Regions from separate parts of the Alteromonas sp. CI.11.F.A3 genome, predicted to be linked through region 1. Evidence: predicted binding sites of a transcription regulator. Region 1 holds the regulator's gene; each other region holds the start of a gene.
The links. The regulator sigma-54, encoded in region 1, starts transcription at its own class of promoters, with help from an activator protein. The targets are predictions, from matches to a motif close to GTTGGCACGNNNNTNGNNT.
Positions count from the first base shown of each region.

Region 2: R1T43_RS17535 (CmpA/NrtA family ABC transporter substrate-binding protein) is a predicted target of sigma-54. The motif match lies at 6,919-6,937, and genes of this name have one in related genera.
Region 3: flgB (flagellar basal body rod protein FlgB) is a predicted target of sigma-54. The motif match lies at 3,588-3,606, and genes of this name have one in related genera.
Region 4: glnA (glutamate--ammonia ligase) is a predicted target of sigma-54. The motif match lies at 4,178-4,196, and genes of this name have one in related genera.

Region 1 is NZ_CP136708.1:3,950,666-3,958,439, forward strand. It holds gene kdsC (3-deoxy-manno-octulosonate-8-phosphatase KdsC) at 1-127, shown strand, start outside; gene lptC (LPS export ABC transporter periplasmic protein LptC) at 124-702, shown strand; gene lptA (lipopolysaccharide transport periplasmic protein LptA) at 671-1,234, shown strand; gene lptB (LPS export ABC transporter ATP-binding protein) at 1,237-1,962, shown strand; gene R1T43_RS17010 (RNA polymerase factor sigma-54) at 2,038-3,522, shown strand; gene hpf (ribosome hibernation promoting factor) at 3,552-3,839, shown strand; gene ptsN (PTS IIA-like nitrogen regulatory protein PtsN) at 3,848-4,291, shown strand; gene rapZ (RNase adapter RapZ) at 4,329-5,174, shown strand; gene R1T43_RS17030 (HPr family phosphocarrier protein) at 5,174-5,446, shown strand; gene mgtE (magnesium transporter) at 5,605-6,963, shown strand; gene R1T43_RS17040 (hypothetical protein) at 7,001-7,774, opposite strand, start outside.
Region 2 is NZ_CP136708.1:4,074,022-4,081,795, forward strand. It holds gene R1T43_RS17505 (TonB-dependent receptor plug domain-containing protein) at 1-174, shown strand, start outside; gene R1T43_RS17510 (thiol:disulfide interchange protein DsbA/DsbL) at 375-1,007, shown strand; gene R1T43_RS17515 (HD domain-containing protein) at 1,130-1,732, shown strand; gene R1T43_RS17520 (alginate export family protein) at 1,942-3,117, opposite strand; gene R1T43_RS17525 (ABC transporter ATP-binding protein) at 3,392-4,258, opposite strand; gene R1T43_RS17530 (ABC transporter permease) at 4,274-5,269, opposite strand; gene R1T43_RS17535 (CmpA/NrtA family ABC transporter substrate-binding protein) at 5,306-6,721, opposite strand; gene R1T43_RS17540 (methyl-accepting chemotaxis protein) at 7,160-7,774, opposite strand, start outside.
Region 3 is NZ_CP136708.1:3,678,717-3,686,490, forward strand. It holds gene R1T43_RS15910 (flagellar basal body rod protein FlgF) at 1-414, opposite strand, end outside; gene flgE (flagellar hook protein FlgE) at 541-1,917, opposite strand; gene flgD (flagellar hook assembly protein FlgD) at 1,932-2,621, opposite strand; gene flgC (flagellar basal body rod protein FlgC) at 2,653-3,075, opposite strand; gene flgB (flagellar basal body rod protein FlgB) at 3,078-3,509, opposite strand; gene R1T43_RS15935 (CheR family methyltransferase) at 3,688-4,518, opposite strand; gene R1T43_RS15940 (chemotaxis protein CheV) at 4,533-5,462, opposite strand; gene flgA (flagellar basal body P-ring formation chaperone FlgA) at 5,671-6,393, shown strand; gene flgM (flagellar biosynthesis anti-sigma factor FlgM) at 6,497-6,829, shown strand; gene flgN (flagellar export chaperone FlgN) at 6,840-7,268, shown strand; gene R1T43_RS15960 (LPP20 family lipoprotein) at 7,366-7,774, opposite strand, start outside.
Region 4 is NZ_CP136708.1:1,109,947-1,117,720, forward strand. It holds gene glnG (nitrogen regulation protein NR(I)) at 1-825, opposite strand, end outside; gene glnL (nitrogen regulation protein NR(II)) at 815-1,900, opposite strand; gene R1T43_RS04735 (DUF4124 domain-containing protein) at 2,027-2,596, opposite strand; gene glnA (glutamate--ammonia ligase) at 2,702-4,111, opposite strand; gene typA (translational GTPase TypA) at 4,544-6,373, shown strand; gene R1T43_RS04750 (response regulator) at 6,573-6,965, shown strand; gene R1T43_RS04755 (MalY/PatB family protein) at 7,113-7,774, shown strand, end outside.

The sequences.
Region 1 (7,774 bases):
TGCGGTTGCACAACAAGCAAACTGGATCACCACGTTACCAGGTGGCTTCGGTGCGGTACGTGAAATATGTGACACTCTACTTCAAGCAAACGACAAGCTGCACGGTATTCAAGGTGCTAGCGTATGAAGGTATTAGGGTTTGACCGATTAGGCTTAAGTATTTCGGTGTTATTTATATTGGCATCCGCCATGTATATTCCGATTTGGATGGAAGAAGATCCTACCCAGCAGACTAATCAGGGGTTAGATGCATTAAAGCCCGCTTACAAAGCCAAAAACTTAACGACCACCTTGTATAATCAAGAAGGCCAGTTAAATCACAAAGTATTTGCGGCGTCGATGGAACATTACGACCAATTGGGCTTTGTTTTATTCCAAAAGCCCAGATATACATTGTATACCGACGATGCACAGTCTCCGTGGGAAGTGACCGCGACAGAAGGTACTTTGTACAATAACGAATTGATACAGCTAGAAAATAATGTCGTTATTGAAAACCAAAGTGTCGATGACTTTGTAAGAACAATACGCACAGCGTTTATAGAGATAAACCTGTACACTAAGCAAATGACATCTGATCAGCCCGTGGAAATACGTGGCTTACAATATGTGATTAACAGCAATGGGTTTAACGCCAATTTGCGTACCCAGGAATACGAGTTAATAGACCATGTACAAACCATTTATTCGCCTAGCCTCTAAAGCATTAGCGACCAGCCTAGCTGTTAGCCTATTCGCTACTGTGGCTATAGCGGCTGAAAGCGACTTTAACAAACCCATTAAAGTCGACTCGAAATCGCAATTTGTTGACGGCAAAAACAAAACGTCATTGTTTAAAGATGATGTACGAATTACCCAAGGTTCTTTGGTAATAAATGCCGATGAAGTTGAAGTTATTGCCAGCGAAGGTGATGGACGAGAGATATTCGTTGCTCGCGGCAAACCAGCTAGCTACTCGCAAGAACTTGAAGACGGTGCCACCGTCACAGCGAAAGCCAATGAAATTCGCTATGAAGTGGTAAACCGAACTATTTCTTTACAAGGTAGTGCCGAGCTACAGCAAGACACCAGTAAAGTACAAGGCGACAAGATTACCTTCGACATGGTCACAGAACAATTGCTTGCAACAGGCGGCGAAGATGGTGAAGGTGGCAGAGTAACTACCGTATTTACGCCTGAGGCAATACGTAAAGCGTCATCGAATAACGAAGGCGATAAGGCGGACGACAACTAATCATGGCAACGTTGAGCGCACAGAGCCTTGCAAAGGCGTATAAAGCACGTCAAGTGGTTCGCGATGTAAGCTTATCAGTATCGACTGGGCAAATCGTTGGATTACTCGGCCCAAATGGTGCCGGTAAAACCACTACCTTCTACATGATTGTTGGCCTAGTACCCCTTGATAAGGGCAAAATCAGCATTGATGACAGCGAATTAACCCACGAACCCATGCACGAACGAGCACGTCGCGGAATTGGATATTTGCCGCAAGAAGCCTCGATTTTTAGAAAATTGACGGTGTTTGAAAACATCATGGCTATCTTACAAACCCGTAAAGGGTTAAGTTCAGCAGAACAAGAACAAGAAGCCGATGCGCTACTTGATGAATTTAATATCAACCATATACGTAATAGTACGGGTATGAGTTTATCCGGTGGTGAACGTCGCCGAGTAGAAATCGCACGAGCATTAGCAGCCAATCCGCAATTTATTTTGCTAGATGAGCCATTTGCAGGTGTTGATCCTATATCGGTTAATGATATAAAGAAGATCATTCAACATCTTCGTGACAGAGGAATTGGAATCCTTATCACCGATCACAACGTAAGAGAAACACTGGATGTGTGTGAGAAAGCGTATATTGTGAGCCAAGGCGAACTCATCGCGCAAGGGACGGCAGAACAAGTTTTAAGTAATCAGAAAGTAAGGGATGTATACCTAGGAGAACAATTCAGGCTATAGTTACTGTAACCGAATTGTCACTTTCAGTTTTAAACACGGGTATATTCACAACAAGAGTTTAAAAATAAGACGTAGATGAAACCATCTTTACAGCTAAAGTTCAGTCAACAACTTACCATGACACCGCAGTTGCAGCAGGCAATCAAGCTGCTGCAGTTGTCTACGCTCGACCTGCAGCAAGAGATTCAGGAAGCACTAGACTCAAACCCACTTTTAGAAGTTGAAGAAGGCGGCGATGACCACCCTGTTGAGAAAAACAACATGGATGGAGACGACCCTTCTGTAGAAGCGGCTCCAACTGCATCTAGCGATTCGTTAGAAGCTGGAGATGCGCTTGAAAAGAATGACCTTCCCGACGAGTTGCCAATTGACAGCACATGGGATGAGTATTACTCGGCCTCATCTGCACCCGCTCCAGGTCCATCTAATAATGATGACGACCAACTGTTTCAGGGAGAAACTACCGACAATATTCAAGACCATTTGCTTTGGCAGATGCGTTTAACGCCGTTTTCGGATACCGACCGCGCAATTGCTACCGCCATTATCGACTCAATTGATGAATCTGGTTACCTCAACGTACCCATTGAACAGATTTTAGAGTCAGTGAATTCCGACGATGTTGAAGAATTGGTGGAAATGGACGAAGTTGAATGTGTACTAAAACGTATTCAAATGTTCGACCCTATCGGTTCAGGTTCACGTACTCCGCAAGAATGTTTGCTTGTGCAGCTTCGCCAGTTCTCAGACGATACGCCATGGCTTACTGAAGCAAGACAGCTTATCAACGAGTATTCAGATCTACTTAGCAGCAAAGACTACCGTACGTTAATGCGTAAGAGCCGTTTGAAAGAAGATCAACTTCGCGAAGCCATGCGCTTATTGCAAACGTTGAATCCTCGTCCAGGTAGTGCATTAATTACCAAAGAGCCGGAATACGTTATTCCTGATGTTTCGGTAAACAAAAAGAATGGCCGTTGGGTGGTAGAACTTAACCCCGATAGCCTGCCTAAATTAAGCGTAAATCAGCAATATGCTGCCATGAGCAGACGCTCTAAAAACAGCAGCGATTCGCAATTTATTCGCTCGCATATGCAAGAAGCCAAATGGTTTATAAAAAGCCTTGAGTCAAGAAACGACACCTTGATGAAAGTCGCGAACTGTATTGTGCAGCAACAAATGGGCTTTTTCGAGCACGGCCCAGAAATGATGAAACCAATGGTGCTTAATGATGTCGCAGAAATGGTAGATATGCATGAATCCACCATTTCACGTGTCACCACGCAAAAGTATATGCATACTCCACGTGGCATTTTCGAATTGAAGTATTTCTTTTCTAGTCACGTGGCAACGGAATCTGGTGGTGAGTGTTCATCTACCGCTATTCGCGCACTAATCAAAAAGCTTGTGGCAGCGGAAACGCCCAGCAAGCCATTAAGCGATAGCAAGATTGCTCAATTGTTGGCCGAACAAGGCATTAAAGTTGCCCGGCGAACAATAGCAAAATACCGGGAATCGTTATCGATTCCGCCGTCAAACCAACGCAAAAGCCTTATCTAAAGGCCTTGATAATTTAAGGAAGACGAAATATGCAAATCAACCTTACCGGTCATCATGTCGAAATTACTGACTCTTTGCGTAGCTATGTCGATACTAAGTTCAGCAAACTAGAGCGTCACTTTGATCACATATCTAATGTGCATGTCATCCTGAACGTCGAAAAACTCAATCAAAAAGCCGAAGCCACCATGCACCTTAGCGGCGCAGAAGTGTTTGCTTCATCTCATAATACAGATATGTATGCGGCGATAGACAGCATGATCGACAAGCTCGACAGGCAAGTTATCAAGCATAAGGAAAAGCTGAAAAAGCACTAAATATTAGTATGGAAATTCAAGCCATAGTAAGTTTGGACCGCACCGAGTGTGCGGTTCAATGTAATAGTAAAAAACGTATTCTAGAGATTATTAGCGACATTGCCGCTAAAAATAATCCCGACATCGATCAGGCCACAGTTTTAGCTAGCCTACTTGGCCGCGAACGAATGGGAAGTACGGGTATTGGCAATGGCATTGCATTGCCTCACGGTCGATTGCCGGGTTTAGAACACGTTATCGCCATTATTGTAACCAGTAACCCTGCCATCGATTTTGATGCGCTTGACGATCAACCCGTAGATATATTCTTTGCCTTGTTAGTACCTGAAGAAAAAACAGAGGGTCACTTACAAACACTTGCTACCGTTGCCGGTAAACTAAGTGATAAAGAAACGGTGAAAGCCATTAGGCGGGCCTCCACCAGTGACGACATTATTACGGCTTTAAGCTAATAAAGCACAGCACCATATTTTAAAGGGAGAAATGCAGGTGAAACTGATTATTATCAGTGGTCGATCCGGTTCAGGAAAATCAGTTGCGCTACGTGCCCTTGAAGACTTAGGCTACTATTGCGTAGATAATATTCCGGTTAACCTTCTCCCTACCCTTACCCATACTGTGGTTGATGAATATGACCAAGTCGCGGTAAGTATCGACGTAAGAAACCTGCCCAAAAATCCAGCTGACTTGGTAGAAATCTTAGATTACCTACCCTCGTCTTGGTCTATGACCATTGTGTATATCGACGCCAGCGACGATGTGCTGGTGAAGCGTTTCAGTGAAACACGCCGACTTCACCCGTTAGCCAAGCTCAACAAATCCTTATCTGAGTCGATAAAAGCCGAATCAGATTTGCTTGCGCCTATTGTTGAGCGCGCCGATTTGTATATTGATACAGATAAGCTCACCATCCATCAACTCGCAGAACTTATCCGCGAGCGAATTCTAGGTAAGAAAAGCTCTCGATTAGTATTGGTGTTCGAATCGTTTGGCTTCAAGCACGGCATACCTAAAGACGCCGACTATGTATTTGACGCCCGCTTTCTACCCAACCCCCATTGGGAACCAGATTTAAAGCACTTAACTGGCTTAGACGCGCCTGTGGAAGTGTTTTTGGGCTCTCAACCGGTGGTAACTAAATTCATTTGGCAAATTCAAAATTTAATAACGACCTGGTTGCCTCACTTAGAACGTAATAACCGTAGTTATGTCACCATTGCGATTGGGTGTACTGGCGGTCAGCACCGCTCAGTATTTATTGCTCAATCGTTAGCGAAAACCTTTGGCGAAATGCACCCTGATGTACAAATTCGCCACCGCGAGTTAAACCAGTAATGACCATTGAAAAAACACTGACTATCGTCAATAAACTGGGCTTACATGCCCGTGCCGCCACCCAGTTGGTTCAATTAGCCAATCAATTTGACGCTAAAATCGTGCTGGTTAAAGGCGATAAGAAAGCCGATGCAAACAGTGTGTTGGGCTTAATGATGCTAGAAAGCCACCAAGGTGAACAGGTGAACGTTGTGGTTGAAGGTAATGATGCTGAAGCAGCATTAAACGCCATTGAAACCTTAATTGAAGGCCGTTTTAACGAAGACGAGTAATACTGCGCCTGCCCGTGTTACGATTTTCAGTATAAAGCCGCTTATAATTTCATCATATAAGCTGTAATTGTCTGTCCCCGCTGCGCTTTTGTCATGACAGCGTCATGGCAAGTGCGATATCCTATCGTTATAAAGAATTCCATTTTTAGGCAAAAGCAGTGGCAGAAGCGCTGGTCTCAAAATACGTACAAAGCCAACTCAGGGCACTTAATGGCGCGTTAATTAACGGCCAATTTGTTTCTGTACGTAAGCTTCTGCTGGAATTACCCCCTTCTGATGTTGCACATATTCTCGAATCTAGCCCAAGCCGCACCCGTGACGAACTATGGGAGCTTATTGATGGTGATTTCCACGGTGATATTCTAGAAGAACTCTCTGACGACGTACGTAACGGTATCATCACCAAGATGCTGCCTGCCAACGTCGTAGACGCGTTAGAAGAAATGGATACCGATGACTTAGCGGTTACCCTTAGCAGCCTTCCAGAACCAGTGCTGCAAGACATTCTTGATTCAATGGATGCACAAGACAGAGTCAGAGCTGAGCAAGCGCTGTCTTACGGTGAAGAGACCGCCGGGTTCATCATGAACACCGATACCATCACTCTTCGCCCTGACGTGACCATTGATGTTGTACTTCGTTATATTCGCCTTAAAGGTGAATTACCTGAAAACACCGATACCTTTTATGTAGTGAATCGAACTGACAATTTAGTCGGTATCGTTCCGGTTACGCGATTACTTACCGCAGAAACCGAAGCCAAGGTATCGGATGTGATGGATGAAGAGTCTGAAGCTATTCCTGTTCATATGCCAGATGATGAAGTAGCCAGCTTGTTCGAACGTTATAACTGGTTATCGGCACCGGTGGTTGATGAAAAACACCGTTTAGTCGGCCGAATTACTATTGATGACGTGGTTGATATTATTCGTGAAGATGCCGAGCACTCCATGATGAGTATGGCGGGTTTAGACGATGACGAAGATACCTTTGCCCCCGTACTTCAAAGTACCAAGCGACGCTCAGTATGGCTGGCTGTAAACCTGGTTACCGCGCTAATGGCAGCCATGGTAAGCGATTTATTTGAAGCCACATTAAGCCAATTAGCTGTACTAGCCATACTCAATACCATAGTACCTAGTATGGGCGGCGTAGCGGGTAACCAAACACTCACCCTCGTTATTCGTGGTATGGCACTTGGGCACGTTAATGCCAATAACTCCCGCTGGTTAATTAGCAAAGAAATATCTATCGGTTTCTTAAACGGTGCGATTTGGGCAATCTTAATTGCTTCGGTAATAGCACTTTGGAAACAAGACTACATGCTAGGCATCATTATCGCCTTTGCCATGTTGGTTAATATGATAGCCGCGGCAATGGCAGGCGCTACCTTGCCACTCATTATGAAACGTTTGAAAATAGACCCTGCACTAGCCGGAAGCGTAATACTCACTACCATCACTGATGTAGTGGGTATATTTGCATTCCTTGGCACTGCGACCCTGTTTTTAATGTAAAGCCGCGACAATCGCTTACAGGTTGCTTTAAGGTTATTTAGCTTGGCATCATGATGAAGGCCACCACATCATTTTGATAATCACCCGTTGTCTTATATTCTCTATACCCTTTAGACGCAGCAATACCTATTGCGTATTTCTTCCCTTGGTAATTTATAATACGCGAGTCTTTCTCACCATTAGCTAAGCCTAAAAGAGATGATTCTATCTCAATAACCTCCCCAACGTGTTGAGGGCAACCTTCTGTAGAAGAAATGATCATGCCGTCACGCTGACAAAACATGCCAAAACAGCCCATCAAAGTATGCCCGCTTTCATCTTTTGGTAACGAATCGTTTAACATTTCACTAAATTGTGGGGCGCTATCAAACACAATGCCTATCCCGCCCACAACATTATTTTGTTTTAAGCTGGTAATTGACGCGTTGTAGATGTAAGTGGGCTTGTTATTGTACTGCGGGCTCGGAACGAATCTCGACACCGAATATTTTTGTGAATCTGTACAACTTAACGCATCTATAGCGCCACTATGCGCATCAACTTTGTCTCCAACCACTGACGCATGTTCTTTGTTAGATACCGCGACAATAATGCCATTTTTATCGTAAACGTATAAATTGGTGTAAACCGTGTAGAGGTCATTAATGTAACGAAGAATGTCTGATATTTCCTGTTGGGCATCAGGCGTAACAGTGGGAAGTTGCAAATGCTCTCGAAACGCAGTGGTGAGTGCCCACCAACGACAATCGTTCGCTCTTTCGTATAAGTTTCGATCCATAATATCGACCGCTAAACTTGCGCAAAATCTTAC
Region 2 (7,774 bases), 120 kb from region 1:
ACCTTAGGGTTGTCAGCTTATATCCTAGCGTCAGTTAACCTTGGCTATCAAGTTTCTGAAAAGTGGGCATTATCATTAAAAGTGAATAACCTTTTTGATACTGACTACGAGGATATCGTGGGCTATGCAGGACAAGAACGACGTGCATTGCTATCGGTGAGCTACAGCTACTAGTAATACCTATTCCGTCACTTTTTAAACTCAAATAGTGACACTTTATTCGCTTCTTCGGCACGAAGAAGCGAAACTTTCCTCTCAGATATCATCCATTCGTTGCATTTTTCCGCTCGCTTGTCGCGTAAACTAGTGCCCAATAAAAGCCTGTGGTAACCTCAGCATTGATAGATAGATTTGAAATCAAAGGATTCAATTACATGAAGAAGTTTGCAGTATTGTTTGTAATGGCAATGCTTTTGCCATTAACCGCATGTGCCCAAGAAGGTACAGCTAAATGGAAAGAAGGTACCCATTACACGGTATTAGATGAAGAAGCGACTATAAAGCCAGTTATCACAGAATACTTCTCTTTCTGGTGCCCACATTGCTTCCAATTTGAGCCAATCGTAAAACAAATTAAAGAGAAGAAAGGCGAGAACACTAAGTTTGAAAAGGTGCATGTTAACTTTATGCGCTTTACCGGCCCTGACGTTCAAGATGCCGCGACGCATGCCATGTTAATTGCCCGTGCAATGAAACAAGAAGATGCAATGAACACCGCTATCTTCAACTACATTCATAAGCAACGCGCAACCATTACCAACCTTAAAGATTTGCGTAACATCTTTGTGGTAAACGGTGTTGATGGCGCTGAGTTTGATAAGTTAGCCACCAGCTTTGGCGTAAACAATATGATTCGTAAGAACCAGCAGCTTATCGATAAGAACCGAGACTACCTTTCAGGTGTACCAAGTTTTGTGATTAATGGTAAATATCAGCCTAAGTTTACTGCTGAAATGACCTTTGACGATATTGCTGATTTGATTGTTTGGTTATCTGAGCAAAAATAGTTACTTACATAATTGAAGTAGGCTGCAACATTTCTACTTCAGCACATGATTGAATGGGCCATAGTGGTTAACGCTAAGGCCCATTTTCATTTTTTCAATCCGTAAAAAAGCCGGAGCTATTCATGTCATTTTTACCGGAAGATTTCAGTGCCTTTATTTGCGAATTAGACAAGCTAAAAAGTATTAAACGCCAAATAACCTTGCCTTGCGATGGCGATCGCCAAGAAAACTCCGCTGAGCACAGTTGGCACGTTGCCCTCATGGCCAGTACATTGGCACATTATTCCGAGAAACCTATTGATGTCGCTCGGGTGATTCGTATGATTTTGATTCATGATGTAGTGGAAATTGATGCAGGCGATTTGTTTGCCTTCAACGACGCCGCAGAACACGACGCGCAAGCAGAAAAAGAGCTTGATGCGGCAAAGCGTATTTTTGGCTTACTGCCCAGTTCCTATGCCGAAGAATTATTATCACTATGGGTAGAGTTTGAAGAAGCAAAGACCCCTGATGCCGAGTTTGCCAAGGCAATGGACCGAGTGCTTCCTGTGTTTCAAAACATGCAAAATCAAGGTGGTAGTTGGAATAAACATGCTGTTACCAGAGATAAGATAGAAAAGCGTAACTTACACTTGAAGCATTGTGCACCTAAATTATGGGATTATGTGACGCGTCAATTAGATACCGCGGTACAGAACAAGTGGCTGCTTCCAGCAAAAAGCTAAAGCGGTTAAACCTCTTAAACGCTTCGACCTTCGCGTTCATAAGCGACAAAAAAAGTGCTAGAGAGTCTATTCTCCAGCACCTTTTTTATAAGTCTTTTGTATGGGCCCGTTGGTGTGTCTGTTGGTAAATTTGTTTTGTCGGCCCTGCTGGTGGCGCTTAGTTGATGTCGCTTTTTAAAAAAACGTCATCAAACGCCCTTCAAGCATGATTAAAAACGCGTACTTGCCCACACCCATAACTTATTGGCGTCTACTTTGATATCACCAGCTGAGTAGCTACCATACTTCACCGCAAGGGTGACCTTATCCACCACTTTAGTCACGTACTGTACGTTAATTTCGCTACCTAAATCATCTACCTCCGCTGTGGCTTCATCGGCACTAAAATCATGATAGGCCAGCAACCATTTACCTCCAGCTAATTTTCCGGATAAAGAGAAAGTAACATCTTGAAGACCTTGTGCAGGTGTACCTAAGAATTGATCTGTCCACCCGTTAAATTTATGCAGGGTGGCCAGTGGCGTTGCAAAACCATATGCACCATCGTCAGAGCCTAACAACTCATAATCAATCTTTGCGGTAATACCTGAAAAGGTAGCCGCAAGGTTTGCATTAATGTAGCTAGCATCATAGTCGGTAGCGGTTTCACCAGAGCCTGACTCACTGCTTTGCGTAGCAAATTCAGCGCCGTATGCCCAATTCACTGTCTCACCTTTCATGCTTCCGTTGTAGCGAATACCGTAGGTATCAAGCGCATTGTCGGTGTCATTATCAATTTCTAATAAATAACCATAAGCGGTAAATTTTCCTACCGCGGTTTTGAAGCTCGCGTTGAATAAATGATCTTTTGAATCAAAATCAGCGGCTTGTGCAAAAATTCGATTTCGCTGGGTAAGGTATCCATAAAAGAAATTCACTTTCTCGTTAAGCGCATAGGTAGCAGTTACACCATCGAAGGTCTGCCTATCTTGACGCCACCCCACATGTCCTACAAACCTGTGATTATCGAGGGCGATCACTTGTCTGCCCCCTTTGAGTGTTAGCTTTTCATTTTTGTACTGAATAAAAGCTTGATCCACTTCGGTGGTTTCAGGGTCTGCAATCACTGAATACTCACCTACGTTATAACCTGTAGGGCCTACTGTATAATCGCCTTGCCCCATAACAATGCGGCTATCTTCCACTTCTGCGGTAAAAGAAAATCCATTTAACGTACCCGATTTAAAACCTAAGCGAGTACGAAGCGTTAATGCACTGGCGTCATCAAGCGCATTATCTTGGTCGACTGATTCATAACGTAAGTTCAAGTCTGCCCATGCAGAGGCTTCGCTTAATACATCGTGCCAACTTTGGGCAAACGATGGCGCACTGAAACATGCCAACATAGCGCTTGTCAGTGCTGCTTTTGCAAAGCGCTTCTGTACCGGTTTACATCTATTTGTCGGTGCTTCTGTTAGCTGGGCTGATGGTTTTATATCTTGCGTATTCATGTGCGTTCCCTTGTTATTAACGATATTAACGTTTATTGGTTAGCGTTCTTATTGACGATTTTTAGTTAAGGGGCTCCCTCCCAGTTAAAAATGGGATGAGCACCTAAGGGTTTAAATAAGTTTTAGCGACTTATGCTGTAGCGCTTTGAATTAGCGTTAAACGCCTAACTCAAGCTGCGTCGGATTTGCTGTTCGCTTTCTTTGCAGAACCACCTCCAGCTTGAGTAGATTTGATATGGGAAGACACCGGCTCAATTTTTTTTTGCTTATCATACAAAAAGGTCAGTACTTCATGTCGGTAGTGGTTGTACTGAGGGTTGTCAGCAAGCTTAAGTCTGTCTCGGGGTCTAGGCAGCTCGATATCAAGGATTTCGCCTATCGTCGCTGCAGGGCCGTTATTCATCATCACGATTCTATCGGAAAGCAACACGGCTTCGTCGACATCATGGGTGATCATAATCACTGTATTCCCTAAATCAGCATGAATTTCCATTAAAGAGTCTTGCAGGTGCGCGCGCGTTAACGCATCTAACGCCCCAAAGGGCTCATCCATGAGTAATACTTTTGGTTCCATCGCTAAGGCCCGAGCGATACCAACACGTTGCTTCATACCCCCAGATATTTCACTGGGTAATTTATCAAGGGCGTGGGTCATATGCACAAGCTCTAAATTGTGCATTATCCAATCTCGCATTTCTTTTTTAGGCTTGCCACGCATAGTGTGCTTTACCGCCAATTCCACGTTTTTATAAACGCTTAACCAAGGCAATAAGGAGTGGTTCTGGAAAACAACTGCACGTTCTGGCCCAGGTGTTTTTACTTCAGCACCATCGAGTATAACTCCGCCTGTGGTGGCTTGGTGTAAACCCGCCACAATATTAAGAACGGTTGATTTACCACAGCCCGAGTGACCGATTAATGAAACAAACTCACCTTTCGCAATTTTAAGGTTTACATCAGTCAGTGCCGTAAACGGGCCTTTCGGTGTAGGGAAATCGATGCCTACTTGTTCTAATTCCAAGTGTTTAGCTTGCATGTTCTTTCTCCTTAATTACCGTAATACGCTGGTTTTGTCCCAGCTCACTGCACGTTGAACCGACAGCATTATTCTGTCTAGTATGAAACCGATAGCGCCTATAGTAAGCACCGCTACCATGATGCGAGCCAAAGATTCTGAGCTACCATTTTGAAACTCATCCCAGACGAACTTACCAAGGCCCGGGTTTTGCGCCAGCATTTCTGCGGCAATCAATACCATCCAGCCGATGCCAAGTGACAATCTCAACCCTGTGAAAATCATAGGAATAGAAGAAGGCAGAATGATTTTTGTTAAATGAGACATGGGCGTTAAACGCAGTACTTTACTCACGTTAATCAAGTCTTTATCAATAGCAGACACACCCACCGCAGTGTTAATTAGCGTGGGCCAAAGGCAGCATAATGATACCGTGAGTGCCGATGTTACAAATGACTTTGAAAACATAGGGTCGTCGCTAACATACAGCGCGCTCACGACCATAGTGACCAATGGTAGCCATGCTAAAGGTGACACGGGTTTAAACAGCTGAATGAGCGGATTAATGGCCGCATAGGCTGACTTACTCAGTCCACATAAAATTCCCACGGGTACAGCAATCACTGAGGCAATAAGAAACCCCACCATGACGGTGTAAAGACTTGTCCATATTTGATCAAAGAAGGTGGGTGAACCGGTAAACTCACGAGTTTTTGGTTCGTAAGTTGGGTCTTGTGCAACTCGCGCGGCATTGCGCTCTTCTTGTCTTGTGTAAAACGCATCAGCTTTCTCTCGCTGTGCACTGTGCTCAGTAATAAGTGATCCTGCCTGCTCCCATACTTGAGCAGGACCAGGAAATTGCCCGAGCGAGGTATCAATACTTTTTGCCACACCATTCCAAATAGCGAGGAACATCAAAAGGCCAATAAGAGGCAATAATAAAGCGGGCGCTCGACTATAGACTGCCCCCATGGTACCGCTCATCGGTGACTTGGCTGGCGAAAAGCTTAATATATTTGCCATCTTACTCATGTTGTTCTCCGCTATGTGTGTATGACTGTGAAACTGTTAAAGAACAGTTTCACCCTTTAGCCCAATACCAAACTGCTCGAGATAAGCATTTGGCTTGCTACCGTCGTAGGTAACGCCGTCGATAAATTCAGATTGAGGTGGTTTAAAGCCAGTTTCAGTGGCAAACGCTGGGAAGTCCGTCGCTTTTGCTTTTCCTTCAGCAATGAGTGCTTTTGCAGCCATGGCGTAAACCTCAGGCTTATACACTTTACGTGCAGTCTCTTTATACCAATCGTCTGATTTAGGCTCTGAAATTTGTCCCCAGCGGCGCATTTGCGTTAAATACCAAATCGCATCACTGTAAAATGGGTAAGTGGCGTTGTAGCGGAAGAATACGTTGAAGTCTGGTACTTCACGCTTATCGCCTTTTTCGTATTCGAAGGTGCCTGTCATGCTGTTAGCCAACACATCTTCATCGGCGCCAACATAGTTGCTTTTGGCTAAGATTTTTACTGCTTCTGGGCGATTAGCATTGTCATTTTCATCTAACCACATGGCAGCTCGAATTAACGCTTTAACCACACGAATGTGAGTATTCGGGTACTTCTCTGCCCATGCTTGGCTCACACCAAACACTTTCTCTGGGTTGTTTTTCCAAATTTCGTAATCGGTAATAACCGGAACACCAATGCCTTTAAATACCGCCTGCTGGTTCCAAGGTTCGCCTACGCAATATCCATAGATAGTGCCGGCTTCCATGGTGGCGGGCATTTGAGGAGGAGGGGTAACTGATAGCAAAGCTTCGGCATCTATCTGCCCAGCATTATCACCTTTGTGCGGTGCATAGTAGCCTGGATGAATACCACCAGCAGCAAGCCAGTATCTAAGCTCGTAGTTGTGTGTAGATACAGGAAAAACCATACCCATGTTAAACGGCTTACCCGCATCACGGTATTCTTCAACTACAGGCTTTAAATAGTCAGCTTTAATAGGGTGCACCGGTTTGCCATCTTCTACCGGAATATGGGCTTTCATTTTTTCCCATATTTCGTTTGAAACCGTGATGCCATTTCCATTTAAATCCATACTGAACGCCGTCACAACGTGTGCTTCAGTACCAAAACCAATGGTTGCGCCAAGAGGTTGCCCTGCCAGCATGTGAGCGCCATCAAGTTGACCGTCGATGGTTCTATCTAGTAATACTTTCCAGTTTGCTTGGGCTTCTAAGGTTACATACAAGCCTTCATCTTCAAAAAAGCCTTTTTCGTAAGCGATGGCCAACGGCGCCATATCGGTCAGCTTAATGAAACCAAATTTTAATTCTTCTTTTTCTGGCCAACCCACTTTTACATCGCTTTGTGCGCTAGCAAGTGGTGCGCCTAAGGTAAAGGAAAGGGCTATCGCCGCGGTTATTCCAGCTGTCATTTTTTTCTTTATTTGTTTGAGCATTGAAACGTTTTTAAACTTGGTCATTTATGTTTCCTTTAGCCAAAAAAAAACCCACCAGCGTAGACGAATAAACGTCGCGCTTGGTGGGCTTCGATGCCGAGCCTGTAATCATTAGTTAATGAAATACAGGCGAACTTATTGTTTGGGTGTTAATTGTAGCTACCAGTACTTAATGTACTTTTTTATTTTAGTATCGCTTAACAGTGTAACTGCCTTTGACATAGCAGAGTTCGTGCCAAAACCCTAACCTACTGAAATTATAGGATTTACAAAAAATAGAAATGGTAATCATTCTTTTACCTGAACAATAACAGTGCGTTTATTGCACTAGAAGAGTTCGATGCACAGCTCAGGGGTGTTTGTTGAACAGCTCAGGGGTGTTTGTTGCAAAGCGGGGACGAAGAATAAAAACACGAGGGAGACACCACGTTCTCCCTCAGTGCTTTATTTTTAGTTTCTGGCTTACAACCGTTGGGTGAATTGACCAATGGCGTTCACTACTTCTGAAGATCCATTTTGAATTTCGTTCATGACTTTGCCCGACTCGGTCGAGTATTCAAGCGCTTCTCTCGCTTTTTCCTGGCCAGCCTCAATGAGTTGCACCGCATTTTCTGTGAGCTTTCTGTTTTCATTTACCACACTGACAATTTCTTCAGTGGCTGTACTGGTTCTGGATGCAAGTTGGCGCACTTCATCAGCAACAACGGCAAAACCTCTTCCTTGATCCCCCGCTCTGGCGGCTTCAATTGCCGCATTCAGCGCCAATAAGTTAGTTTGGTCGGCAATACCACTGATGCTTTTAACTAAGTCGGCCACTTTTTGCGACTGTTCGTCAAGCTCTCGAATACCCTCGCTCGCCGTTCCCATCTGCGAAGTAAGCTCACCCATAATTCGCACCATACTACCCACAACCTCTTTACCTTTCTGGGCTTGCTCTCCCGTACCTTGTGAAATATTAAAAGCAACATTAGCGGCCTCAGAAATAGCAAACTCTCTCTGCATTTGTTCGGTTATGACGGTGGCAAACTTAACGACTTTGTACAGTATGCCCTTGTCGTTTCGTATTGGGTTGTAAGA
Region 3 (7,774 bases), 270 kb from region 1:
ATCTAGGTTATCCAGTGGTACAGGAAGAAAGATTGGACCGTTATCACCTAAAACCGGGCGATTGTGCACATCTGTCAAAATACCGTCGTCACCCAACTTAAAGTTACCGTCACGAGAATAAGCTTCTTGGCCATTGTCGTCTTGAACGGCAAACCAGCCATCGCCTTGGATAGCAACGTCTAAATCACGACCCGTTTGAATCATAGGGCCCGATTCATAGTTGTTTGACGGACTTTCGGTCATTGAAAAAACGCGAGACGGCAAACCTTCGCCGTAGGCAGGCATTGACCTTGCCTGTTCTAACTGAGCTCTAAACCCGGTTGTTTGCGCGTTAGCCAAGTTATTGGCACGAAGCCCAGTACCTAGAAGGTCTTGAGATGCACCGCTGGCAGCAATGTAGAGAAGTTTGTCCATGACTGACTTTTGACTCTGGTTAAACCATATACAGGTTTTGCAATCCCAGTGCCAACATGCACAAATAGAAGTGGATACAAAAAAACCGCAACAAAGTTGCGGTTTTTTTTAGTTAAACATCACTGTTTATCGGATGTTCAGGATAGTCTGGTTAAGTGAGTTGTTCACTTCAAGTGCTCGAGAGTTAGCCTGGAAGTTCCGCTGTGCAATAATCATATCGATAAGCTCAGTGGTTAGGTTTACGTTAGCTTGCTCTAGCGCTGATGAGTTAATCTCACCAAACGTACCGGTAGTTGCTTCACCCGCTAATGCTTCACCAGAGAGAATACTTTCTTTCCACTCAGTGCTGCTTTGCTGGGTTAAGCCCTGCTCATTGGCAAATCTCACTAACGCCACACGTACGATAGGCTCAGACGTACCGTTTGAAAACGTCGCTCGAACCAAACCATCTGGGCCAATATCAATACCTGTTAATCGACCAACTGGCAAACCATCTTGCTCTAATGACGTAACTTCGAATGCCGATGCGTATTGTGTAGGCTCAACAGTAGTCGCATTTGAAGGGTCTAAGTTGAAATCGATACCAATTTGCTGCGTCGCATCCGCGCCGTTTGATAAAGCAGAACCAAGCGCTTCAGTCGTTAGTTTATAATCGGTAGTTTGAATGCCATCTGGTGATTCAATTCCAATAAAGTCACCACCTTGAGAAAACACAAGTTTAGCTGCTGTAACACCGTTACCTGTGTTAGTACCCAACGAGTTTACCGCTGTAGTAGGGTCGGAATCAGTACCGGTAGAATTCACTAAATCAGTAAGTTGATCGTCTACCGCTGTCGCCACATACCATTCATTGTCTGCCGCCACATCTTTAACGAAGTAATAAGTCATCACATGGCTGTCGCCTAATGAGTCGTAAACTGTTACCGAGGTTGCCGCATTGTAGGTAAGTGGATCTTGTGGGTCAAATGCTGCTGGATCTAACCCCTGATCACCTGCAGGTAAGTTCATACGGATATCAACTTCTGAGGTTTGTGCTGGAGAACCTGATGAATCTGGGATTTGTACTGGCTCTGTAGTACTTAATGCAACCGATGAGCTGGTAGAGTCTGAGTTAACGGGGAAACCTAAAAGTAAGTCGCCGTTACTGTTAACCACATAATTGTCATCATCTAACTTGAATTGACCGGCACGGGTAAACGAGAAGTCTCGTGAGGTTTCATCAGGAACCGTGGCAAAGAAACCATTACCAGTAATCGCTAAATCAAGTGCAGTATTGGTAAACTGTAAGCTACCTTGTGAAAACTGCTGAGCTACATCTTGTGTCAAAACACCGTCGCCCACCTTGGTTTTACTTCCAGCCAATAATGATGTGGCGTACACGTCGCCGAATTCAGCTCGAGACTCTTTAAAGCCAACAGTATTCACGTTTGCGATGTTATTCGCGGTTACATCTAAATCTTTTTGTGCGGCAGCTACGCCACTTAGTGCAATATTAAAAGACATGCTTCTTTCTCCTGCTAACTGCCGATTTGAATAACGTCGTCAAGACTAATGCTGACTTCGCCATCTAAATTTAAAATTACGCCCTGACCACTACCGGCCAAGCTAACACTTCCTACATGACGATTAATGGCAGTATTCAATTGAACGCCTTCACCGTTTAATTCGCCTGTAGCACTGATTACATAGTCGCCCGCTGGCATATCATTGCCTTGGGTATCTTTGCCATCCCATTCAAACTGAATGTTGCCAGCGGCTTGTGTGCCAGCATCAATGGTCTTAATCACTTCACCGTATTGATTTTCAACGGTTATCGTCATGTTTTGGACGCTTTGCTCATTAACCACAACACCCGATACCCCAGCAGCGTCGCTAGACATATGCCCTACGTTGCCCTGCACTAACACGTTCTGACCTATTAAGCTGGATGCTTGCAATGCCTGGTTAGATGTCATCGAGGCGGCGAATGACTCGAACTTATCATTCAACTGAGAAATACCGTCAGCCATAGTGAATGATGTCATTTGCGCTACCATCTGATCGTTATCTACTGGTTTAGTAGGATCCTGATTCGCTAATTGCTCGGTTAACATGGCAAAAAAGTCTTCTTGCGAAAGCTGCTGCTCTGTTCCATCGACAACCGGAACCGTCTCTTCTTGCCAGTAGAGTTCGTTGTTCAGGCCAGTGGTGTTGTTAATTGTGGTCACAGTATTTTCCTCACATTACCTATGCGGCAACTTATTGCCCTTGTCCTAGCTGCAGTACCCGACGGAATATCCGTTTGGTGGTATCAGCAACCTGAACGTTGGTTTCATAGGCTTTTGACGCCGACATCATATTTGCCATTTCTTCAACGATGTTTACGTTCGGCTTATAAATATAACCCTCTTCGTCAGCCATTGGGTTATGCGGAGCATACTCAACTTGCAAAGGCGCATCGCTTTCTACAATTCCCTTAACTTCAACACCCACACCCTTGCTTTGATCGCCCATGGCTCGCTGTAACTCAGCGGCAAACACAGGATGTCTTGCACGGTACGTTTCGTCATAACTACTGCTTACCGAGTTCGCGTTAGCAATGTTACTCGCGGTGGTGTTTAAACGAACATTTTCAGCTTCCATACCGGTACTGGAAATTGACATCACATTAAATAAGCTCATGATTACTGGCCTCCAGAACTAAGGGCTTTTTTCATACCTTTAACTTTACTATTAATAAACTCAAGTGTGGCTTGATAGCGTAAACCGTTATCTAAAAAGCGGTTACGTTCTGCCTGTACTTCTACCGTATTGCCGTCTCCGGTATCCGGTTGAGTGGGTATGCGGTATTGCATTTCAAAATTTGATGCTACCGACGATATATCGCCACCTATGTGTTTATCGTGTGTTCTTGCTAAGCTACCACCACCTAATTTGTGCTGCCCTTCTTGGGCGCTCATGGCTGACTCCATCGCTTTATTAAAGTCGATGTCTTTAGCTTTATAACCAGGGGTATTGGCGTTCGCTAGGTTTCCAGAAATGACTTCCATTCTGTCGGTGCGTATTGCTAACGCCGACTGATGAAACCCGACTAACTTGTCGAGATTAATGGCCATATTGAAAACTCCTAGCTGCGAAATTCCAAAAATACGTCGTGAATAAAGAATGACGAATTAACTATTATAGAATTTTACTAGCAAGGCAGATGCCAACCTGAAGATTGGCACTGTATAAAAAAGAGGGATGAACCGGTGAAAACCTGAACTATTACATAAAATTCAGTACGTTATATGGTTATTTCTTTTGGTAGTACAAGCCAGGATTACATTTGATCATGGCATATGTATCGCTTGCCGCACTGATAGATTCAGACGCGCCAAGGAAAAGGACACCGGCAGGTTGCAGCTGTCCGGCAATTTGTTGCAGTATCTTTTGTTTCACATCTGCCGAAAAATAAATCAGCACATTGCGGCAAAAAACGATGTCAAAGCGGCCAAGTGCTGCATAGGAGGTTAACAAATTCAAACTTCTGAATGAAACCATGTTGCGCACTTCTGGCTTAACCTGCATTTGCCCACTTTCATGAGGCTGGAAAAACATAGCCCTGCGTTGTGGCGATAACCCTCTCGCTAGCGAAAGTTCATCATATAGCCCTTGGCTACACTTATTTAGCATTTCAGAAGAAAGGTCAGTGGCTATAATTTCAACCCCTTGCCTAAGCAATCCTGGTCGCTGTTTTTGAAACTCTAGAATGGACATAGCAATAGAGTAAGGCTCTTGTCCAGACGAACAAGCTGCACTCCAAATTCTAAGCTTTTGATTTTTCGTTGCTAGTTGAGGAAGTAAATCGCGTTGTAGCAACTCAAATGGATAGGTATCTCTAAACCACAATGTTTCATTTGTGGTCATCGCATCGATGACGCTTTGTAAAAGGTTACGATCGTAACCCTTTACCACTACATCAATAAGCGCATCAGTATTGTCATAGTCATGCTTATATAACAAAGACGCAAGCCTGCTTCTTACAAGGTATTGCTTGTTTTCCCCGAGTACTATTCCACATTGTTTCTCGAGGAAGTGCCGAAACTTTTCATAGCTTGCCGGCGACACATTTTTATTATCCAACCCCTACCGCTCCGTTATTCACAATCCGTCATTAACCACTTCTGAACTGCTGTCGCTAGTTCATCGGGGTGAAATTTCGCAATAAAGTCATCCGCTCCCACTTTCTGAACCATGGCTTGATTGAATACGCCACTCAAAGAAGTGTGAAGTACAACATGAAGCTTCTGAAGTTCTGGTGTATTTTTGATTTCCGCCGTAAGGGTGTAACCGTCCATCTCTGGCATTTCTATGTCAGACACTAGCACCCCAATTCGCTTGGTAATATCACCATATTCTTCAGCGATTTCCTTCAAGCGGTTTAACGCTTCTAAACCATTCTTTGCCAGCTCAATTTCTAACCCAAGTGAGGTTAGCGCTTTTTTGACCTGGTTTCTTGCCACGGCTGAGTCGTCTGCAATGAAGATAATTTTGTCTTCTTTACCTTCCGTAGAAAGCCCTTCAGCAACATCGGCGCTTACTTCTGCATTAAGCGGTGAAATTTCATTGAGGATTTTTTCTACGTCGAGAATTTCAATTAATTCGTTTTCTACTTCAGTAACAGCGGTTAAATAACTCGCTCGGCCGGTCCCTTGAGGAGGCGGCATGATGGCATCCCAGTTGGTATTAATAATGCGCTCTACAGCGCCCACTAAAAAACCTTGTACAGAACGGTTGTATTCAGCAATAACGATAAACGCGTTTGATAAATCTTCAATACGCTTACCCCCCGTCGCCATGCTTAAATCGATTACAGAAATAGTTTGCCCACGAATATGTGCTATTCCGCGAACTAGCGAGTTCAACTTCGGCATTGAAGTCAGTGGTGGACACTGGAGCACTTCACGTACTTTAAACACGTTTATACCAAAGCGTTGACGGCCATTAAGCCTGAACAACAATAACTCAAGACGGTTTTGACCAACTAATTGGGTTCGTTGGTTAACCGAGTCTAAAATTCCCGACATATCTCACCTCTTTTTAATACTGGGCATGATCATTGCCTTCACTAAAGAGAATAGACAATATCACTAAATGTATGCAGGTCAAACGACAGAAAAATGACGGTTTCGCTGCATGTACAACTTAATCACGGACGTACGCAAGTTATTGTCTCAACCTAATTTGTCTTATAAGCATAGACAATAACTCAGTAAGTGAACACGAAAAGTGACTATGAAAAATTTAAAAAACGTAAAATCTTGGCTTACAGGAGTTCGTCTGCCACTTTTCACTGTTGTGGTGGCCGTTGCTTTAGCGCCTTACAGTTACGCTGAAACAATGCACGATGTAGTGAATAAGGGCGCAGAAGAATACCTGTTGTCGGCGCTTAGTATACACGATGAAAACACCGATATTGCTGTGAGCATTGCTGAAGTAGACGAAAGAATTAATATTCCTCAGTGCCCCACAGGATTTCAATTTCATGCGTCTGATGAATCGTTGAACCAATCGTATGTTTCGGTGCGGGTAAGTTGTGGAAATAATGATTGGTACTTGTTTACCAGTGCCCAAGTCACGAGAACGAAAGAAATTGTGGTTACATCTGGCGCGGTTAGCCCGGGCACCGTGCTCTCTGCGTCTAATTTAACGCTGGCATCGGTAGATATAAAGCGCCTTCGTTATAGTGCTTTTACCGATGTAGATGCATTAATTGGCGCTCGAATGAAGCGTCGAATTGTTGATGGCCAAGCTGTGCAATCCAATATGCTATGCTTTGTGTGCAAAGGCGATAGAATTACCATTCGCGCATCACTTGGTGGAATGGCGGTTAAAACATCAGGAATAGCACAGCAAGATGGTGTTATTGGCGATACCATAAAGGTACTCAATGCCAGTAGCCAAAAGCCTGTCATAGCGGAAGTCGCCAGCGCTCAAGAAGTCGTGGTACACTTGTAGTTCAGCGTGCTAAAAAACTACGTTTTCGTTGTATAAAAGCCTAAAGAAAAGAAGGCTTGTGCCGATAACTTATACAGAGGCGAAAAGGTAGTGGAGAAATATTATGGCAATTAACAATGTAAACAATGGGTTACCAAAAACTCCCGTTGATAATACTAAAATTTCGCAACAGAATCAGACACAGCAGTCGCAACAGCAACAAGCGACTTCTAACAATGCTTCTGTTGCTCAAGCACCACGACAAGATTCAGTATCTTTGACTCAGTCTGCACAACAGTTGAATCAAGTTCAGAAAAAAGGTTCTGAAGCGCCTGTTAATCAGGAAAAAGTCGACCGTCTTAAAAAAGCGGTTTCCAGTGGTGAATACCGAGTAAACCCGGAAGTGTTAGCGAATAAAATCGCTAAGCTTGAGGGTGAGATCTTTGGCCGCAAATAATTAGGTTTTTATGACTAGTCATCTTTATTCAGCATTATCACAACAGGTCGCTAATTTAGAGGGCCTGTGCTTGTTGCTGGAAAAAGAATTACATTTGATTAGCTCACGAGATGCAGAAACCTTGATGAGTCTGTTAGAAGATAAGTCTGCACTATTAGAGTCTATTCAGGCTGCCGACCAAAAAGTCGAGGCCTTATATCGTCAAACTACAGACGAAACAATTAGTGCAGATGAACAAGGGTTAATGGATAAAGCGAAAAGTCTGTTAGAAGACTGTAAGTATAAAACCCAAATTAATCAGAAAGCCGTAGAGCAAGGACAGCTTCGCCTCACACACTTACGGAATCTGATGTTGGAAGTTCGCGCTAAAGAGTCGTTAACCTACGATAAGAAAGGCAAGCCAAATGCTGGCCGTTTAGGTTCAGGTATTAGCGCCTAAATAATGCACTCGTCACAAAATGTCAAAATAAGAATACAAAAAAGCGCGTTTAATACGCGCTTTTTTGTGAGTGCTATTTAGCCATACATCTAAATACTTAGTAGTATTTAATGTCTTTGATTCTTTGTGGCTTCGCAGTCGTCAAATAAATGTCGTAAACGCGATGCATATCTAGTTCAAGTTCGGTGGCATAGGTATCTTCACCCACGGGGTAACTTTTTATTACCCTAGCCCCTCTAATGACTCCCTCGACAGAAGCCCGTAAGGTTTCATTATCCACCACAAGGCTAGACAGTGATTGATTACCTTCAATACGTTGTCCGTACACCTGCTCTGCAAGTTCTCTGTAAGCCTCTAGTTTTGACGCTTTGATTGCCATCAAGGTTTTCACCGTTTCGCTATCACCCCGTTGCGACATAATAGGGGCATAGCCTACAGCACTTAGCACAGGGTAACTGTCTGGCTCAACCGTCTCCCATTCCACATGTTTATCTACAAATAAACTG
Region 4 (7,774 bases), 1.8 Mb from region 1:
TACATCTACTGCCACCGATTGGTGTCCGCCCACACGGTAAAACTGTCCGTCGGCCAATACCCGTAATAAGCGGGTTTGAACGTCTAACGGCATATCACCTATTTCATCAAGAAAAAGGGTGCCGCCATCAGCTTGCTCAAAGCGACCCTGACGCGCATTTTGTGCACCGGTAAACGCGCCTTTTTCATGGCCAAATAGCTCAGACTCAACCAAGTCGGCGGGAATAGCGGCCATGTTAAGTGCGATAAAAGGCTTGCTAGAGCGCGGGCTATGGCGATGCAAAGCGTGGGCAACAAGCTCTTTACCGGTACCAGACTGGCCATTAATCAATACACTAATTGAAGAGCGAGATAATCTACCTATGGCTCGAAACACTTCCTGCATGGCAGGGGCTTCACCAATAATTTCGGTTTCCGGATCATCCTGCGGGGCTTGCTGCGTTTTTGACTGTTCCCTTGCATGCGCTAGCGCACGTTGAGTAAGCGTGACCGCTTCATCTATATCGAAGGGTTTAGGTAAATATTCAAATGCCCCTTTTTGATAGGCGTTTACCGCACTGTCTAAATCGGAATGCGCAGTCATGATGATTACAGGCATCATGGGGTGGGTGGCATGCACTTCATTAAGCAGTGTCATACCGTCCATCTGCGGCATTTTAATATCAGAGATAATCACTTCTGGCGCTTGACCGCTTTGTAACTGAAGGAGTAAATCTTGCGGGTTTTCAAAACACAAGCATCCAATGCTTGCTGTTTGTAAGGCCTTTTGAAGCACCCAACGAATAGAACTGTCGTCATCGACAATCCATACTGACTCATTCGTCATTGCCTGTCTCCTTGCGGTCTATCGGAATATAAATTACGAATTCGGTGTGCCCAGGGTGGCTTTCTACATCTATTTTTCCGCCGTGATGGTTTATCAATGTTTGCGATATCGATAACCCTAAGCCGGAACCATTTTGCTTACTGCTCACCATGGGGTAAAAAAGCGTGTCTTTTATTTCTGAGGGAATACCAGGGCCATTGTCTATCACTTTTATTTTAGCGATTAGCGCATGGCGGTTTCCCTGAATTGTCATCTGTCGCTCAATCCGCGTTACTAAACGAATTTGAGGGTTAGGTGTTTCACTTTCAGTAAGCGCCTGAATGCTATTTCTAACGATATTCAACACGGCTTGCTGAATCATATCAGCGTCGATCATCAGTGGCGGAATACTAGGGTCGTAATCACGAATGATGGTTATGGGGGTTTCTGAGTCAACCCGCATTAGGCTTCTCACTTGCTCCAATGCTTGATGCACATTGCTCCAATTAAACCGAGGAAGTGAATTTGGCCCTAGCAAGCGGTCAACTAGATTTCTTAGTCGATCAGATTGCTCAATGATCATCTGAGTAAATTCTTTATGCTCTTCACTCAATTCTTTTTCAAGTAATTGCGCCGCCCCGCGAATGCCACCTAGCGGGTTTTTAATTTCATGAGCTAACCCACGGACAAGTTCACGCGCTGCATAATGTTGTGCGTTTTGTAAATTTTCACGGGATATTCTTTTTTGCTGGTCTATTTTTTTTACTTCAAAGAGTAGCCTAGCCCCTTCTTCTAACTGCAAGTTCGTTACGGTTAAATCAACCATGACATTGCGGTTGTCTCTAAAACACAGTCGAATTTCGTTTTCGGTAAAGTCTTCTCCGTGTCTTAGTGCTGCGCGTAAGCGAGCGGTGTCAATATTTCCAGGCAAGAAAAAGTCATCAAGACGATGGCCGCATAGCTGCTTTCTGCCTGTTTCAAACAGCGCCTCCCCTGCGTGGTTGGCGTAAACGATATTTAACCTATCGTCCACCATCACAAGCGCAGTATTCAGGCTATTTAAAAATTGTTGCGTGTCTAACTCGGTTGATTGCATCCGAGCTTATCTCCTCTGCACTATATAGGTGCATTGTAACGTATCAACAAAAATTGTAGGCACAGAATTGGTGTTACTTTTTTTCTGTTCCCCGCTATGGTGCGGGCTTTGCGCTACGATTGAACGTTAGTTGCTATTTATTAACGCTGATGCTTGATGCAGAAACAGCGTTTGTAGTGCAGAGGATGCAAGAGTCTTGCCCTTATTGTCTGTCAGCTCAACCTTATACTGATGTTCGCCCCGATTTATGCCATTTAAGGTAAATACGCCTGTTGTATTGCTCTGCAATAGGGCGCCATCGAAGATTAATTGATAGCGCGGCGCCTTTACTGAAGTCGGTTGGTTCGCACGTATGGTGAAGTTTCCGGCATTGTTTCGAAGGGTGGCGTTAGGGGCTGGAGAGGCAATAACCACTTTATAGGTTTTTGTCTTCGATTTAGTCGTTTGAGCCAGAATGGGTTTTGGTGCTGATGGGCTAGACACAACATTCTGTGTTTTCGCGTCAAACTCGACGGTATCGCTTTTTGGTGAAGGGCTATCCGTATAAAGGATAGTGCCATCGGCTTGCTTCACTTTATACACAGGTGTGCTTGTGGTGTTAGTCTCCTCTTGGACATTTGAGGTGCTTTGCCCATGGCTTTCATAAGGGATTAACGCAATCGCGGTAAGTAACGCAATATAAGGATAAATTTTCAATAGATAGGCCTGCTCATCGTTTCTTACTTATATAGTAGAAAAGCTTTGGCATAAAAAAAAGCCCGCATAAGCGGGCCTTTGTATATTCAAGCACTTAAACGTTGATTAAACGCTGTAGTACATATCGAACTCAACTGGGTGAGTTGACATGGCAAGCGTAGTCACTTCTTCAGACTTAAGATCGATGTATGCATCAATCATGTCGTCAGTCATAACGCCGCCAGCTTTAAGGAATTCACGGTCGTTATCCAATGCTTCTAGTGCCATTTCTAGCGAGCTAGCAACGGTTGGAATTTCTGCCGCTTCTTCTGGTGGTAAGTCGTACAAGTCTTTATCCATAGAGTCGCCAGGATGGATCTTGTTCTTAATACCGTCAAGGCCAGCCATAAGCATTGCTGAGAAAGCAAGGTATGGGTTAGCTGTTGGGTCAGGGAAACGTACTTCGATACGACGCGCTTTATCGCTCGTTACGTATGGAATACGGATAGATGCAGAACGGTTACGTGCAGAGTATGCAAGCATTACCGGTGCTTCGAATCCTGGAACCAAACGCTTGTAAGAATTTGTTGATGCGTTAGCAAAAGCGTTGATTGCACGAGCGTGTTTAATAATACCGCCAATGTAGAAAAGCGCTTCTTCAGACAGACCAGCATACTTATCACCCGCAAAGATGTTTACGCCATCTTTAGAGATTGATTGGTGACAGTGCATACCAGAACCGTTATCACCTACAAGAGGCTTAGGCATGAATGTAGCAGTTTGACCGTAAGCGTGAGCTACGTTGTGTACTACATACTTATATACTTGGATTTCATCTGCTTTTGTTACTAGTGTGTTGAATTCGCAAGCGATTTCGTTTTGACCAGCAGTAGCAACTTCATGGTGATGCGCTTCAATAACTAAGCCCATTTCTTCCATTACTAGACACATAGCAGCACGAATGTCGTGAGCTGAATCTACTGGAGGAACTGGGAAGTAACCGCCTTTAACACCAGGACGGTGACCCATGTTTCCGCCTTCAAAATCAGCGCCTGAGTTCCACTTTGCTTCAGCAGCATCAATCTTATAGAAAGATCCAGCCATATCGGTGTGGAATTTTACATCGTCAAACAAGAAGAATTCTGGCTCTGGACCGAAGAATACTGTGTCGCCAATGCCGGTAGATTTTAGGAATTCTTCTGCGCGGCGTGCAACAGAGCGTGGATCACGCTCGTAACCTTCCATTGTTGAAGGCTCTAAGATGTCACAACGAATGTTAACTTGTGTTTCTTCTGCGAATGGGTCGATTACCGCACTCGTAGGGTCTGGCATAAGAACCATGTCTGATTCGTTAATGCCTTTCCAGCCAGCAATTGAAGAACCATCGAACATTTTACCTTCTTCGAATGTCTCTTCGTCTACTGTACCAGCAGGAATAGATACGTGTTGTTCCTTGCCCTTAGTATCAGTAAAGCGCAAATCAACAAATTTCGCTTCACTTTCTTTAATTAGCTCTAATGCCTTTTCTACTGACATCGTGTCCTCCAGGTTTAATGTAAAAATGCGGAATGATCAGCTTCATCCCAACAGTGGAAAAACTAAAAGCGATTTTCATGCCATCTATCGTGATTCCGATTTTGCTGGCTTAGCAGCAAGAGGATTACTGAATGATTAATGGTGATGCACCCAAATGGTGCTAAATCGCTATATTTTGGTGCAAATTAAAATTAAGTAGCCGTTAGCTAGCCTAGAGTAACTCGTCTTCAGTTACCACCGAAAACAGGGCGCAAAAGTAATAAATTCGTTAATCAAAGACTATAATAATGAAAAACATGCCTCCCTTTAAAAAAAAGGTGCGCAAACGCCGTGGTTTTTCTGTACAATCCGCGCAAAATTTACTATCTGCATTTTTTGCAACAAATCTAATGCATGCTTATTGGCATGTAATGATTTACACAGGCTCCCTAGATGACTACCACTGATATTAATAAATTACGTAACATTGCTATTATTGCTCACGTTGACCACGGTAAAACAACTTTGGTTGATAAACTGTTACAACAATCAGGCACTCTTGAAACTCGCGGAGAGCAAGAAGAGCGCGTGATGGACTCGAATGACATCGAGAAAGAACGCGGAATCACAATCTTAGCTAAAAACACTGCTATTAACTGGAACGACTACCGTATCAACATCGTAGATACTCCAGGACACGCCGATTTCGGTGGTGAAGTAGAGCGTGTAATGTCAATGGCTGATTCAGTGTTGCTTCTAGTAGACGCGCAAGAAGGCCCAATGCCTCAAACGCGTTTCGTAACGCAAAAAGCATTCGCTCAAGGTTTGAAGCCAATTGTTGTTATCAACAAAATTGACAAGCCTGGCGCACGTCCTGATTGGGTTATGGATCAAGTATTCGATTTGTTCGATAACCTTGGTGCAACTGACGACCAGTTAGACTTCCAAGTTGTTTATGCATCAGCACTAAACGGTTGGGCTTCATTAGATGCCGACAAACCTGAAGATGACATGAATGCGTTGTTCCAAACAATCGTTGACCAAGTATCTCCTCCAGACGCAGATGCATCTGGCGCATTCCAAATGCAAATTTCTCAACTCGATTACAACTCTTATGTAGGTGTAATAGGTGTTGGCCGTATTAAGCGCGGTACTGTTAAGCCAAACCAACAAGTTACTGTGGTAACTGCTGAAGGCGAAAAGCGTAACGGTAAAGTTGGCCTAGTATATGGTTACCTTGGTTTAGCACGTCACGAAGTTGAAGGTGCAAGCGCAGGCGATATCATCGCAATCACAGGTTTAGGTTCGCTTAAAATCTCTGACACTATTTGTGATGTTAACCAAGTAGAAGCAATGACTCCGTTATCTGTTGATGAACCAACAGTAACCATGACTTTCCAAGTAAACACTTCACCGTTTTCTGGTAAAGAAGGTAAGTATGTTACTTCACGTAACATTCTAGAGCGTTTGAATGACGAACTAGTACATAACGTTGCACTACGTGTTGAAGAAACACCAGATCCGGATAAATTCCGCGTATCAGGTCGTGGTGAACTTCACTTGGGTATCCTTATTGAAAACATGCGTCGTGAAGGCTACGAGCTAGCAGTATCACGTCCAGAAGTTATTCTTAAAGAAGAAGATGGCCAAACACAAGAACCGTTCGAAACACTAACGGTAGACTGTGAAGAAGCGCATCAGGGCTCTATCATGGAACAACTTGGTCTGCGTAAAGCTGAAATGACCAATATGTCTCCAGATGGTAAAGGCCGTGTACGTATCGACTTCGTTATTCCTAGCCGTGGTTTGATTGGTTTCCAAACTGAATTCATGACGATGACGTCTGGTTCTGGTTTGCTTTACCATACATTCGATCACTATGGTCCGTACAAAGGCGGTATCATTGGCAAGCGTAAGAACGGTGTTCTTATTGCCAACGCTAATGGTAAAGCGCTAACTAACGCCTTGTTTAACTTACAAGAGCGTGGTCGTTTGTTTATCGGTCACGGTGTAGAAGTTTACGAAGGTATGGTTATCGGTATTCACAGCCGCGACAACGACCTAACTGTTAACGCCCTTAAAGGTAAGCAGTTAACCAACGTTCGTGCTTCTGGTACTGATGAAGCGCAAACTTTGGTTCCGCCGATCAATATGTCTCTTGAGCAAGCGCTTGAATTTATCGATGAAGACGAACTAGTAGAAGTAACGCCTGAGTCTATTCGTATTCGTAAGAAACTTCTTACTGAAAACGAACGTAAGCGTGCTTCACGCGAGAAAAAGTAATCACTTTTGCTTTGTTAGCCTCATAGGTTATTAAAAGCAGTAAAGATGATTCAAGAAACGCCAGCGTTAACGCTGGCGTTTTTTTATTTTGCTAAAGCATTTTGCATAAGCTTTTTGCTGAAATTTCGACGAAAGATGAGTTGGCAACATCGAGTTTGGCCTCTATCATCAAGTTAATGAAACTAAAAAGGCAAAGCCCGTGTTCTCTGTAGCAGTTATTGAAGACGATGTTATCACGCTCGATCTTATTACCGATGCATTAGAAACCCGCTTGTCGGCGACGGTTTACCCGTTTAGCCGAAGTAAAATTGCCCGTGAATTCTTACTCCAACAAACACCAGACACCCTTCAGCTTATTATCAGCGACCAAGTCATGAAAGAGTATGACGGGTTAAGTTTGTTAAAAGCATGCCGATCTGCGAATTTATCCGTTCCTTTTTTACTTATCACTAGCGATCCCAATAAAGAAGTCGTCATGGAAGCGCGCAAATTAGGTGTATCTGGATTTTTAGCGAAACCGCTGGAAATGGACGCCTTGGCCGCAAAGGCGAAATCCGTAGTGCTAGCAAATACGAAAAGTCGCGTTAGTTAATAACGAGCTACTCGTCAGTAAAAGTATGCAATGGTGCTAGCAAACAAATAAAAAAGTCCTAAATGGTCTAAGCAGCGCTAGTTTATATGCTTACGAATTATTACACTGGTGCCCATAATGTAATGGCAACAGGATGTATGTGTGACGATTAATTTTGACCAAACTCCACCTCGTAAAGATACCTATTCGTTTAAGTGGCAAAAATATAAAGGTAAGGACATTATTCCTGCTTGGGTTGCCGATACTGAATTTCGTTGCGCACAGCCTATTTTGGATGCAATTTCAGCACAAGTTGAGCACGGCAACTTAGGTTATGTACTACCGGGTCAGCATCAAGGCGCTATAAGCGCAATTCAGCGCTGGTTGAAACTCAAACATGACTGGGATGTGAAATCAGAATGGATTGTGTGGACACCAGGCGTAGTGCCTGCGTTCAACGTAGCCTGTAAAGCGTATTGTGAGCCAGGCGATAAGGTGCTTATTCAAACACCTAACTACCCCCCATTGCTAGCGGCGCCAAAATTAAATGAACTAGAGCGTATCGATATTGGCACTGTGATTGACCCAGAATCACAAGGAAAGCGCTATACGTTGGATTTCGAAGCTCTAGAAGCCCATGCGGCCGACCCCAAATGTAAGCTATTCATTCTTTGTAATCCAATGAACCCAGTTGGCTCGGTATTAACTAAAGCAGAGCTAGATCGGGTTGCTGATATTTGTAACGCCAATGACGTGCGTTTATGTTCAGATGAAATCCACTGTGATTTAATCTTAGAGCCAGGCCTTAAGCATATACCTGCAGGTCGTGA